Regions from separate parts of the Krasilnikovia sp. MM14-A1259 genome, predicted to be linked through region 3. Evidence: riboswitches for the same ligand, from Rfam matches in the RefSeq annotation. Region 3 holds a riboswitch; each other region holds the start of a gene.

Region 1 (3,198 bases), 5.5 Mb from region 3:
CCTTGGCCAGGGCGGTCAGGATCAGGAACGTTGGCTCCTGGAGCGGCGTCTTCACGGCGCACAAGATATCGGCGCGAGGATACCTTCGCAAGGAAGATATCCTCGGGATGTGAGCCGGCCTGGCCGAAAAGACGCCCGCAGCGGGCGTCGGTCTCCGAGCCGCGCCGATGCAGCTGACGGCTCCCGCCGACACCAATGGTGAACGGTTGGTCACTGTCCGTGCATGCGACTACGCGGGCAACGTCGGGCAGCGCACGACGGTGGTCCGCTTCGACACCTTGTCCCCGCAGGTCTCGATCGTCTCGCCGGGCCAGGGCGCGGTGCTGCGCAATCCCGTGGACATCGTCGTCACCACGGACCCGGACGTCACCGCGGTAACGGCCTCGGGTGGTGTCCCGATGATCCGCCAGCCGGGCACCAACCTCTGGAAAGCGACAATCCACGTCACGGAATTCGAGGGCGTGTTCTCAATCGACGCGCAGGACGCCGCGGGCAACATCGGCTCAGCGAATTGGTACGGCCGGATCGATGACTCGGGCCCGACCGTCGCGACTGTCACGCCGGCACGCCAGGCGCGGCTGCAAGGCACCTTCACCACGACGCTCAGCGACGTCCAGGACGTGTCGGGGGTGGCGAGGGCGGAACTCTGGTCGAACGGCAGGTACGTCGGCGTGGACACTGCCGCGCCCTACTCACTGCCGGTCAAGACCGGCACCTACAGCGGAACACCAAGAATCGGCCCAGGACGACGAAGGTGCAGGTCCGGGCGTAACGACAAGGTCGGCAACGTGCGCTATGCGAGCACCCGCACCTGGTACCGGGGCTGAAATCCCAGTAGTCGTTGACGTCAGAGCTCCACTTCAGACCAATTCGTCCCGGATCGACTCCAGGTCGAAGATGCGTACGGGTGGCTGACCACGGCCCGTGCCGTGCCACAGGTGGGCCGGCAGGGTTGCCAGCAACACCACGCGCAGCTCCTCGTGCCGACTGAACTTCGCATGCATCGCGTCGCGCATCACCGCATGTTTGCGCTCGTCCCACTGCCGCAGCTGGGCGGCGTCCAACAGCACAAGCTTGCGGTTCCTCCGCGCCGTCGCACCATCGCCACGCGCCAGATCGGTGCCGCTCTCCACGGCAAACCCCTTGGCCAGCTCCGGATCCACCAAGGCGATCTTCGCCGCCTGGAACGCGTGCTCGACCGTACGATACGTACGCTCGCCAAGCGTGATGTCGGCCGGCCAGAAGTTCGACAGCATCCGTCGCCAATGCTGCACGCCCGCCAGCGCGGCATAGCGGGCCGGGTCGGCAACCTGCTCGTGGACTCCCTGCCCGGGCGGCGGGTCGGCGGATCCGGAGAAAAAGTACAAGCGATCCTCAGTCGTGTTCACGCCCGGCACGCTACGGCCTGGGTACGACAGAAACACCGCACGAGCGCAGCGACACAGCTCCCGGAAAACACCACCACCGGGAAACCGCCGACCAGTACGAAAGTCCTGGTCCGCCCACACATGGCGCGGACAATCGCGACAGCCGTCCACGCGGTATTTCGACGTTCGCCAACCTCTCGGCGGCGATGTCCGTTAGCCGATGCCGGATCCGGGCGGCCGGGAGGTCTGGCAACAAGAGACCGATCTCACGATCAGGCCGGATTTCGTTGCCGCACCGTGATTTCCGTGGCTAGCGTCGCCACGTCCGCCAATGCGGGCCCCGTGGACGATAACGCCGAATCCAGGCCGTCGTAGCTCGGGCATTCCTCAACCAGGCCTGGAGCGGGGGACCCATACGTTCCTCGGCGCGCTGCAGCGCGCCTCGGGGTGAAGCCGCACTTTGCGGCCGGGCAACTCAGCCCGAACCCGACAGCTGACCTCGCAGGCGTGGAGGTTCTCTGTCATGGCACAGTTCCGAAAGCCCGCCCGCCTGATGCTGGGCGTGATCGCGGCCGGTGTCACCGGCACCGTGGCCCTGCTCGGGCCCGCCGCTCCGGCGTCCGCGTCCAGCGTCAATTGGGACGCCATCGCAAAGTGCGAGTCCGGCGGCAGGTGGCATGTCAACACCGGTAACGGCTACTACGGTGGGCTGCAGTTCAGCCGCGGCACCTGGGCCGGACACGGCGGCACGAAGTACGCCGGCACCGCCGACAAGGCCACTCGGGAGCAGCAGATCGCGGTCGCCGAGCATGTCCTGCGCTCCCAGGGCATCCACGCATGGCCGGTGTGTGGCGCGAAGGCGGGCTCCTCGACGCCACACCGGACGGCCGCGCACAAGGCCGGCAAGGCACATCGCGCGCACAAGGCGCCCCGGGCCCACAAGGCACATCGGGCCCACAAGGCCCAGGCCCACGGGCGGGTCCACATCGTACGTGTTGGCGAGACGCTGGCGTCGATCGCGGAGAAGCACCACATCAAGGGCGGCTGGCGCACGCTGTTCAAACTGAACCGCGGTGTTCTGGGCGGCAACCCGCACCTGATCCGTCCGGGCCAGCACCTGGCCCTGTGATCGTGGACGGCCGCCCTGGCATATCCGGCCGGGGCGGCCGTCCACGTCACCGGCCGGGGATGCCCGCGACGCCGGCCGTGATCGCCGGTTCGACCCGGACCGCGCATGCGGTGCAGCCAAGCGTCCACACGCTCAATGGTCCGGCGAGATGCCTGCACGCCGGGTGTCACCTGCGCGGCTCACCGGTCGACCCGCAGGCCGCCGACAACCGCGAGCAGAAGCGACTCGCCGAGCCGGTCGCGGTACCTGAACACCTCCGCCGACGGCGGCCCACCGGTGCTGCTCAACAGGAGCTCGACGGACACGACGTTGTGCCCAACCAGGGCACGCTCGGACAGCACCGTCGACACCACCGCCAAGGTGCGGACCCGCCCGGTGATGGTGAAGTCGGTGCGATACGCGGGATACGACACGACCGGGGCGGCCCCTCGCACGTACCCGCCCTCCAACACGCCGGTGTCAGCCACCGGCGACGGGATGGTGAGGTGCGCGCACCGGTCAACCAACTCCTGATCGCTTCGGAAGTCACGGACCGGCGTCACATACGACGTGATGCCGAGAGTGACCGTCACCTCCGGGTGGGGGCCCACCGAAATCTTGTACTTCTGCGCGGCGTCCACAGTGTGGGGACGCGTTCGCTCAGCCGCTGCCTGGCGGACGAGCGTCGCACGGCACGTCTCTGGCCGTACTGGGGGGATCGTC
Region 2 (3,198 bases), 1.3 Mb from region 3:
GTCGCCGCGGGGGTCGAGCACGCCGTCGTCCTCGACGCGCCATTGGGGCTGCGGCCGGCGCAACGCGCACCCGGTGCACCGCCAGTCGCCGCCCTCGCGGTGGATGGCGGAGCCGCACTCGGGGCAGACCCAGGAGTCGTCGTGCCAGCGCTGCCCGGCGCTGAACCAGGTGACGTGGGGGCTGCCCACGGCGGCCCAGACGACCATCGGGTCGTCGGCGTTCGCGACGACGTGGGCGTCCGGGTGGGCGGCCAGCGCGGTGCGCCACAGCTGCGCCATCATCGCCACTTCCTTCGCCCGGTCGAGCTGGTCGCGGGAGAGGTTGAGCAGCGCGATCACCCGCGGCGTGGTCGCCTCGATGACCCGGGCCAGATAGTGCTCGTCCACCTCCAGCACCGCGAACGGGGTGGCCCCGGCCTTGGCCAGGGCCGAGGTGTGCCCGGTGGGCATGTTGGCGCCGAACGAGTTGGTGGCGACCGGCCCGAGCACGCCGAGGGCGGCGGCGGCGAGGCGGGTGGTGGTCGTCTTGCCGTTGGTGCCCGACACGAGCGCGATGGCGCGGCCCGCGGCGAGATGTGCCAGCAGGTCGGGGTCGATCTTGAGGCCGATCCAGCCGCCGATGACCGAGCCGTCGCCGCGTCCCGCCGCCCGTGAAAGCGCGGCCGCGGTACGCGACACGGAGCTCGCGACCTTGGCCCGCAAGGGCATCTTCCCGTCCGTCACGCAGGCGAGGGTACCGGAGCCGGGCACTACGTGGAGTGGTCGTCCGGCCCGTCCGCTCCGTGACGGATCTCGTGCTTTCGGTGGACTGCCGGATCGGCCGGGTGGCGTCCGCAATGGTCTTTTTGGGAGGCTTGGCGCCAGAAACGGGGGAGTCCATCCTGGAGCATGATCGGCCGTCGTGGTGCTTTTTGTGTGTTCTGATTCACCCGTAACCATCACCCACTGGTAATCACAAGGCAACGCTGTGTGGCGGCATTTGTCGCGCCGTTGCCATAACCGGACACGCGCCAGCGTGCCAATATCTTCTGTTAACGATCTTGATCCAGCGTTGAACTTCGAATTCGGCTAGGAAGGTTTCTGGTGGTGAGCGATCGCTCGCCGCTCGTGTCGAACCGAGCCACGCCGAGCCCTGCCCCGGCCCGGGCGACACGACCATGCACCGCGCGACCACACACAAGGCAATGGGGGGCAGGGACGGGGGACCCAATTCCGGTCCGCTCGGTGCTTCCGCCGGTTCGGCGGGGGTGCCGGACCTCGGGGTGAAGCCGCCAACGGCGGCCGGGCAACCTTCCCGCCCGAACCCGACAGCTAACCTCGCAGGCGTGCCGGAGGGAACTCTCTACCGTGCACGAACGTCGTTCGAGCCGGGGCCGCCGCATGTCCGTCGGTACCGGCACCCTAGCGTTGTCCCTGGGTCTCTGCCTCTGCGCCGGCCAGCTGGTCACCACGCCGGCCGCCGCGGCAGCCGCCACCAGCACCGCCACCAACCTGGCGGCCTCGGAGGCGGTGACGCCCAGGATCACCGATCGGGTCAACAAGAGCACGATCAAGTGGGGCCAGGCCGTCTACGTGACGGCGACGGTGATCGACCCGGGTACCGGCCAGGCCGTGACCACGGGCTCGGTACGCCTGCAGGCCAAGCGCAACGGCAAGTGGCAGACCCTGGTCACCCGCGGGCTGGGTGCCAACGGGTCCGCCGCGTTCAAGACGACTCCCAGCTCGACCACCTGGTTGCGCACGGAGTTCACCGGGGCGGGCAGCTACCGCGGTACGGCCACCCGGGCTGTCAAGATCAATGTGACGTCCAGCGGGGCGAAGATCCTGGCCGAGGCTGAACGGCACCGCGGTGCGCGGTACCGGTTCGGCGCCTCGGGTCCCCGGGTCTTCGACTGCTCGGGCTACACGAAGTACGTGTACAAGAAGGCCGCCGGCAAGAACCTGCCGCACACGGCCAACGCGCAGCAGCGCGTCGGCACGGCGGTCAGCAAGTCCGACGCGCAGGTCGGTGACCTGATCGTCTTCCGTTCCGGCTCGCACGGCTACCACGCGGCCATCTACGCCGGTGGGGGCTACATGTGGGACTCGCCGCACTCCGGCGCCACGGTGGGCAAGCACAAGATCTGGAGCAAGAACTACGTCGTGCGGCGCGTCGCCGTGTGAGGTAGCGGTACCTCCTGCATCACGACATCAGTGGGGCGTGACCCGGTTCGGGTCACGCCCCACTGTCGTTGCCGGCCCTCCACTTTCCTCCCCGCGCCGCGATCCGAGGGGCTGTGCAACCCCCGAACGTCTGGATTCGCGGGGATTTCGTGCCCGACTGCGCCGCATGTCGGAAACATGATCTGCCCGATCGGGCGCTCGGCCCTCCACCGCGCCTCCATGTGTCTGACGTGCGCTTTCGTCTGCGAACCGGGCTCGCGAAACGCGGCATTCCGGTTGCGGGTGGAGGGAAGTGGAGTAAGGTGGAGCGCATTGGCAGGCCGAGTTGGGACCGGCTCCAGGTGGACATGACACCCCTTGGGTGAGATGGCACCAGCGGGCGGCTCCCCGGAGGACTTGCCGGCCCGAGCGAAACGGCGGACCGCGAAACCGCCTGGGGGCAGGGGGTAAGGGCCGATGTTCCTCGGCACGCACACCCCGCGCCTCGACGACAAGGGCCGGCTGATCCTCCCGGCGAAGTTCCGGGACGAGCTGGCGGGAGGTGTCGTGATCACCAAGGGGCAGGAGCGCTGTCTCTACGTCTTCCCGATGCCTGAGTTCCAGCGGATCGCGGGGCAACTGCGCGAGCAGCCGGTGACGCACAAGGCGGCCCGGGCGTACAGCCGGGTCTTCTTCGCGAGCGCGCACGACGAGGTCCCCGACAAACAGGGGCGGGTCACCATCCCCGCGCACCTGCGCGAGTATGCGGGACTCCACCGCGAGCTCGTGGTGATCGGGGCCAGCACGCGGGTGGAGATCTGGGACAAGCAGTCCTGGGAGCAGTACCTCTCGGCGAGTGAGGACGAATTCGCCGACATCGAGGAGGGGGTGCTGCCCGGCGGACTGTAGGGCGCCACCGGGTGCGGGCCGTGCAGGCGGCTCGGACGTCGCTGCCGCCGTACTGCGAGATCTCCAGCCGCTCCCGCTCCTGGCGCCTCTTCCCCGGCGCCAGGCGCGTGTCCGGGGTCGGGCGCGCCCACACGTCAGGGCACGAGC
Region 3 (3,198 bases):
GCAAGCGGCTGCGGGTGGACGTGACGCCGGAGGAGGTGACGTACTCGCTGCGCAACGGCGGCGGCGCCGCCCGGCTGGAGCTGGTGCATCACGGCAAGGAGATCGAGGTGACCCAGGTCAAGCCGGTGACCGTACCGATCCCGCCGGCCCCGCCGGTCGGCTCCGCGCCGCAGCAGCCCGCGGGCCGGGCGCCGGTGCGCCGGGCCAACGCCAACGGCTGAGTGCGGTCACGCGAACGGCCCCCGTCCACCGGACGGGGGCCGTTTCCGCGTGCGGTCAGAGCAACGACACGTGTACGTGGTCGGTGTGTGCGCTCGGTCCGTGGTAGGTGTGCCAGCCGGTGGCCGGGAACCAGATCTGCTTGAACCAGATGACGTAGTAGATCCCGAGCCGGTCCGCGTTGCGGACCAGGAACGCCATGAGGTTGTTGCCGTAGTTCTTCATGTCCGCGTTGTGCGCGACCGAGAATCCCTTGTCCTGCAGCGACCAGTCGCAGGCGCGGCCCTTCGGATGCTCGAACGGGCCCCCGTCGCGGTGACAGCCGACGAACCGGTCGAAGCCCGCCTTCTTCACCTCTTTGTAGAGGTGGAACGTGCGCGGGGTGATGCATCCGTTGGTCGTGGGGTCGTTGACCGTGCACGCCTCGGGGGAGAATCCGCCGTCGGAGTTGCGCGGGGCGGGGGCGGCCTCCGGTGACTTGGCCACGACGAACCCGCCGGTGAGGCTCTCGCCGCCGACCAGCGCGAGCGCCTTGTCGGCGGTCTCCTTCTGCTTCTTCATCGCGGCGAGGTTCTGCTGCTGCGACTTGATCTCGGCGTCCAGCCGCTCCTTGGTCGAGGTGACCTCGTCGATCGCGCTGTTCAGCTCGTGAAGCTTCTCGTCGTTGATCGAGTTGATCTCTTCGAGCGAGATGGCCTTCTTGAGGAAGGAGTCGGAGCTGTTCGAGTTGAGCAGGTAGCTCATGCCCGACAGGTTCCCGGTGCGGTACTGCTGCCCGGCGACCGCGCCGACCTCGGGGAGCAGAACGTCCCGCTTGGCCTCGGCGTTCTTCACGTCGATGGCGAGCGCCAGCTGGGCCTTCGTCGACTTCGCCACGGCGGCCTTGGCGGCGACGAAGCGACGGTTGGTCGACTCCATCACCTCGTTGAGCAGCGGGGGGTCCGTGCCCTCGTCCGGCGAGGCGGTGCCGCTGCCCGGCTCCGCGCTGGCCGGGGCGGCCGGGGCGGCGAGCATCGTCAGCGCGACGAGCGGTGCCAGGGCTACGGTCAGCCACCGGCGGTGTCTAGCCGTCATTCTCTTCCTTCCACGTGACCACCGACCGGGTTAGCTGACGGGTTCGGGACGGAAGCGATCCCTACCGCGCGGGTGGCGCGGATTCACCCCACAAACGTGGTTCCCCGGCTCGCCCGAAGGCGATTAGGTGGTGGCCTGCCGGCACCTTTGGGGGTGGTGCCTTCCTGGCAAGACCGGCGGCCAGCTTACCTGACGAATCATCTAGACAGCCGGTGCCAGATGCGTTACCGGGCAACAACTTTCCGTGACTCACCCAGGGGAATCGCCGGTTCCGTGGCCGTAACGCCGGTCAATGTGAATCGTTGCGCTTCTCTCACTTCGTGACGCGTTGTCAGCGCGCGATAACTGAACGTGTGACCCCTGTCGAATCCCGCGCGAGTAGGTATTCTTCGACACGGTCTCCGTTTCATAACGGCGTCAGGAAAGGCGCCGGCGGAAACCACCGCCTAATCGCCCGCGGGCGAGCCGGGGAACCACGTTCGTTGGGGTGAATCCGCGCCACCGCGCGGTAGGGGCCACTTCCGTCCCGAACCCGTCAGCTAACCCGGTCGGCGGTCGACGGAAGGAACGCACGTGCGGCACACCCCTGCCCGCCGGCTGTGGGCGACGCTGTTGGCCCTGCTGGTCGTCGTGTCCGTACCGGTCGTCACCGGTTCGGCGGCCTCGGCGGCACCCCGGCCGCTGGCCGCGCCCGGCGACGACGAAGGCGGCACCAAATCCCTCACCGACGCGCTCGATGCTGCGTCCCGTGGCTTCGTCGACGCCAGGGACGCACTGGCCAAGTCCAAGCAGCGGCAGCAGGAACTGGCCGCGGCGCTGCAGAAACTCGACGTCGAGCTCGGCCCGCAGCAGGCCGCGCTGGACGAGATCGCGCAGCAGACGTACCGGACGGGGCGGCTCGGGCCGATGAGCGCGCTGCTCACGGCGTCCGACTCGCACACCCTGCTGGACCGGGCCGACGCTCTGCGGTCGTACGGGGTCCGGCAGGAGGAGGCGATGCACAACCTGAAGCAGACCCGCGACGGTCAGGCCCAGGCGAAGCTGGAGATCGACGCCGCGATCCGCGACCAGCAGAAGCAGCTCAACGTCATGGCCCGGCGCAAGGCCCAGGCCGAGGCCGCGCTCAAGGCCGCGGGCGGCGGCCAGGACGTCGAGGGACCGACCGGCGGCAACAGCACCAAATCCGCCACGGCTCCCCGCAACCTGGGCACCGGCTGCACGGTTGACGACCCGACCACCACCGGCTGCATCACGCCCCGCCTGCTCTTCGCCATGCAGCAGGCGCAGAGTGCGGGCTTCAACCACTTCGTGGCGTGCTTCCGGCACCAGAGCTTCGGGGAGCACCCGAAGGGCCGGGCCTGCGACTTCGCCGCCGACAAGGGCGGCTTCGGCGGGGTGGCCTCCGGTGCCAGCCGCGACTACGGCGACCGGCTGGCGAACTTCTTCATCGGCAACGCCGACCGGCTCAACGTGCTGTACGTCATCTGGTTCCGCCGGATCTGGCTGCCCAGCAGCGGCTGGAAGGCGTACACCCGGGGCAACGGGGACCCGTCGAGCGACCACACCAACCACGTGCACCTGTCGGTGCGCTGATCGGCGCGGGAGTACGGGGACTACCGGCGCATGTAGTCCTCGTACTCCTTCAGCACGTCCTCGGTGGGGCCGTCGGCGCGGATGAGGCCGGACTCCAGCCAGATCGAGCGCTCACAGGTGTCGCGGATCGACTGCTCGCTGTGGCTCACCAGGAACACCGTGCCGGCCTCCTCGCGCAGGTCGCGGACCCGCTGCTCGCTGCGGCGGCGGAACTTGGCGTCGCCGGTGGCCAGCGCCTCGTCGATGAGCAGCACATCGTGCTTCTTGGCGGCCGCGATGGAGAAGCGCAGCCGGGCCGCCATGCCGGAGGAG
Region 4 (3,198 bases), 3.2 Mb from region 3:
GCAGGCGTTCCTCACTGAGGTCACCGGCCCGGACCGCGGCCACGATGGCGTCGCGCAGCCGCACCGCGGTCTCCTCGTCGGCGTGGTCCCCGCCCACGCAGATCGCGTCGGCACCCGCGGCGAGCGCCAGCACGGCGGCGCCGGCCAGCCCGTACCGTCGGCGTACGCCGCGCATCTCGATGCCGTCGGTGACGATGAGGCCGGTGAAGCCCAGTTCCTCGCGCAGCAGTCCGGTGAGGATGCGCCGGCTCAGCGTCGCGGGCAGCTCCGGATCCCACGCGGGCACCAGCAGGTGGCCGGTCATGACGGCCTGCACCTCGGCGGCGATCGCGGCCCGGAACGGCAGCAGCTCGCACGCGTCCAGCTCGGCGCGGCTGCGGTCGATCACGGGCACGGCGTGGTGGGAGTCCACACTGGTGTCGCCGTGGCCCGGGAAGTGTTTCGCGCACGCGGCCACACCGGCGCGTTGCAGACCGGCAACGAACGCGGCGCCGTGCCGGGCGACCAACTGGGCGTCCGCGCCGAACGCGCGCACACCGATCACCGGATTGTCCGGATTGGAGTTGACGTCGGTGTCCGGCGCGTAGTTCAGGGTGACGCCCGCGGACGCGAGATCCAGCCCGAGGTCGTGGGCCACGGCCTCGGTGACCGCGATGTCGTCGACCGCGCCGAGCGCCAGGTTGCCGGGGCGCGAGCTGCCGTGGCGGGACTCCAGCCGGGTGACGTCGCCGGCCTCCTCGTCGATCGCCACGATGACGTCCGGCCGCTCCGCCCGCAGTTGCGCGGTCAGCGCCGCCACCTGGGCGGCCGACTCGACGTTGCGGGCGAACAGCGCCACGCCGCCCAGGCCCTCGGCGAGGCGGCGGCGCACCCAGTCCGGTGCGGTGGTGCCTACGAAGCCGGGCTGCAGCACGGCGGCGGCGAGCTCCGGCAGGTCCCCTTGTCGCGGCATGAGCCCCCGCACCTCCGGTGACGATCGACCACGCGCCTGCTGAACACCCGGCAACCGTCGTGGACGCGGCGGACGGACCAATGGTCACATCCCGCCCGCCTTCAGTCAACAAACCTTTCTATTACGGCGCCGCTAGAGTGCACGCCGTGAAGAGCTCCGTTCTGGCGACGTCCGGCGTGGACTGGTCCCAGGTACATGCCGTGCGGCTGCTCGGTGTCGCCCTCGCCGCGCTCATCCTGTTCTGGGCGATCCGCCGCATGTTCGGCGGCAAGTGAACTCCGACGCAAACGGCGAAGGCCGCCCCGGATCCGGGGCGGCCTTCACACCTACCTGTTCAGACGCCGACGCGTCCGTACTTGACGCGACCGGGCTCGAAGATCGCAGCCAGTTTCACCCGGCTGCCGGGCTTGGGGGCGTGCCACACCTTGCCGTGACCGGCATAGACCGCGACGTGGTAGGCGTGCCCGCCGCGAAGCCAGAACACCAGGTCACCGGGGCGCCGCTGGGATTTTGCGATCCGGTGGGTCTGCCTGTACTGGGCATTCGCGGTGCCGCCCAGCTTCAGCTTCGCCTGGCGGTACACATACCCCGCCAGACCTGAACAGTCGAACGCCGTGGGGCCGTGCGCCCCGAAGCGGTACGGCTTGCCCTTCTGCGCCTTGGCGTACGCGACGATCTGCAAGCCCCTTACCCGGGCCGCCGCGACCGCCCGGGCTGCCCGCAACCGGGCCGCCCGCGCCGCGGTGGCGCGGGCCTTGGCGGCGCGTTGCGCCGCGGTCAACCGCGCACCCGACCCGACGGCAACGGCCGCCGAGTCGCCCGACGCCGCCGAGGACGGCGCCGCTGTACTCAGGTTGACGGTGGTTACCAGCGCTGCGGCGATCCCGAACAGGGCGAGGCGACGCAGAACCGGCTGGTGACGGTGGAACATTCAGGCATCCTGATCCTTCAACCCGCGTGCGAGGTTAGCTGTCGGGTTAGGCCTTGAAGTGGCCCGTCGCGCGCTGCGCGACCACACCCCAAGCCGGTGTCCGGCACCGGCGCACTGGGTCCCCCGTTCCTGCCCATCGAAGTCACTGATAGGAGTCAGTCTTCGTTCGCACTTCCAGCGGGCAGGACTCCGCGGCCGGAAGCGGCGCCCCGAAATCGGGGTGCGCCTTACCGTCGGCATGCCGCCGGACCGGCTCAGCGCCACTGCCGTTGCAGGGACCTCGCGACTACCGAACCCGACGCGCGGGCCCGTACCTCGCGGGACATGGCGCGCCCAACAACCCCGGAAGTGGACGACCCGGACGCCAAACCGTGGCGTACGTCACACCCGGGTGCGCGGCTCGGCGGCGCAGTGAACCGGGACCCCGGCGGCAGAGGGTGCCTGCCCGTACGGTCGGCGACATACGCGGCGGGACCGGATGAGGATTCCGCCCAGCACACGGCGGGTACAGATCCCGTCCGTTCCGGCAGTCCAGGAGAATGTTCTCCCGGTCGCCGACAACCGTGGAAAGGACACCCGAGTGACGGACGAACCGATGTACGCCACGCTGGGATACACCGACGCGGAGTGGGGTCTGCTGACCGGCCTGCCGCAGTCGGTGCTGACCGCCGCCAGCGCCGCCACCCCCGACGGCGCCCGCAAGACCCGCGCCGAGAGCGCCGCCGGGCTCGACGAGATCGCGGACGCCCGCGCCAGCGCCAGCCCGCTGGTCGCCACGATCGCCGCGGCCGTGGTCGACCTCGCGGGCGACCCCGAGCGCGGCGAGGAACCGCCCGTCATCGCCCCGGACGACCCTGCCGCGTACGCCGCGGACGTGCTGCAGCGCGCGACGCAGGCCGCCGCGCTGCTGGCCGCGAAGGCCCCCGCCGCGGACGCGCAGACGTACCGGCACTGGCTGGTGGAGATCGCCGACTCGGTGGTCGGCGCGGCCACCACGGGCGGCGTGCTGGGCATCGGCGGCGAGACCGTGACCGAGAGCGAGCGCCGGTTCCGCACCGATCTGGCGACGGCCCTGGGGAACTGAGTCCGCGGGCCGGGGCCGGTCAGGCGATCGCTTCCTCCCCCATCTGGCCACGGCCCGTGACCACCGCATAGACCGAGCCCACCTGGGCCGCCGCCCGTTTCCACGAGTACGCCTGGCGGGCCCGGTCCACGGCGGCCGTCGCGTACGTGAAACGCCGCACCCGGTCCAGGATGAGCCGCCGCAGCGCGCTCCCGAGCGCCACGGGATCGCCCGGCGGCACGAGCACGCCGG

The links. A riboswitch is a leader RNA that binds a small molecule or an ion and turns the genes downstream of it on or off. The one in region 3 is predicted to bind cyclic di-AMP.
Region 1: it holds a riboswitch for cyclic di-AMP, as region 3 does, so the genes downstream of both, ACMCNK_RS01240 (transglycosylase family protein) here and ACMCNK_RS25685 (coiled-coil domain-containing protein) in region 3, are expected to answer to the same signal.
Region 2: it holds a riboswitch for cyclic di-AMP, as region 3 does, so the genes downstream of both, ACMCNK_RS32005 (C40 family peptidase) here and ACMCNK_RS25685 (coiled-coil domain-containing protein) in region 3, are expected to answer to the same signal.
Region 4: it holds a riboswitch for cyclic di-AMP, as region 3 does, so the genes downstream of both, ACMCNK_RS10715 (C40 family peptidase) here and ACMCNK_RS25685 (coiled-coil domain-containing protein) in region 3, are expected to answer to the same signal.

What each region holds. Positions count from the first base shown of each region.
Region 1 is NZ_BAAGAJ010000002.1:171,514-174,711, forward strand. Features, by position in the region: gene ACMCNK_RS01225 (PadR family transcriptional regulator) at 1-55, opposite strand, end outside; gene ACMCNK_RS01230 (Ig-like domain-containing protein) at 207-827, shown strand; gene ACMCNK_RS01235 (NADAR family protein) at 861-1,388, opposite strand; cyclic di-AMP (ydaO/yuaA leader) riboswitch at 1,711-1,885, shown strand; gene ACMCNK_RS01240 (transglycosylase family protein) at 1,891-2,496, shown strand; gene ACMCNK_RS01245 (hypothetical protein) at 2,676-3,198, opposite strand, start outside.
Region 2 is NZ_BAAGAJ010000002.1:7,019,567-7,022,764, forward strand. Features, by position in the region: gene ACMCNK_RS32000 (MurT ligase domain-containing protein) at 1-708, opposite strand, end outside; cyclic di-AMP (ydaO/yuaA leader) riboswitch at 1,222-1,341, shown strand; gene ACMCNK_RS32005 (C40 family peptidase) at 1,381-2,163, shown strand; gene mraZ (division/cell wall cluster transcriptional repressor MraZ) at 2,620-3,051, shown strand.
Region 3 is NZ_BAAGAJ010000002.1:5,673,770-5,676,967, forward strand. Features, by position in the region: gene ACMCNK_RS25680 (glycoside hydrolase family 65 protein) at 1-221, shown strand, start outside; gene ACMCNK_RS25685 (coiled-coil domain-containing protein) at 277-1,293, opposite strand; cyclic di-AMP (ydaO/yuaA leader) riboswitch at 1,296-1,433, opposite strand; cyclic di-AMP (ydaO/yuaA leader) riboswitch at 1,727-1,863, shown strand; gene ACMCNK_RS25690 (coiled-coil domain-containing protein) at 1,867-2,886, shown strand; gene ACMCNK_RS25695 (ABC transporter ATP-binding protein) at 2,907-3,198, opposite strand, start outside.
Region 4 is NZ_BAAGAJ010000002.1:2,450,295-2,453,492, forward strand. Features, by position in the region: gene ACMCNK_RS10705 (glycoside hydrolase family 3 protein) at 1-952, opposite strand, end outside; gene ACMCNK_RS10710 (hypothetical protein) at 1,099-1,227, shown strand; gene ACMCNK_RS10715 (C40 family peptidase) at 1,287-1,883, opposite strand; cyclic di-AMP (ydaO/yuaA leader) riboswitch at 1,893-2,054, opposite strand; gene ACMCNK_RS10720 (hypothetical protein) at 2,464-2,967, shown strand; gene ACMCNK_RS10725 (glycosyltransferase) at 2,987-3,198, opposite strand, start outside.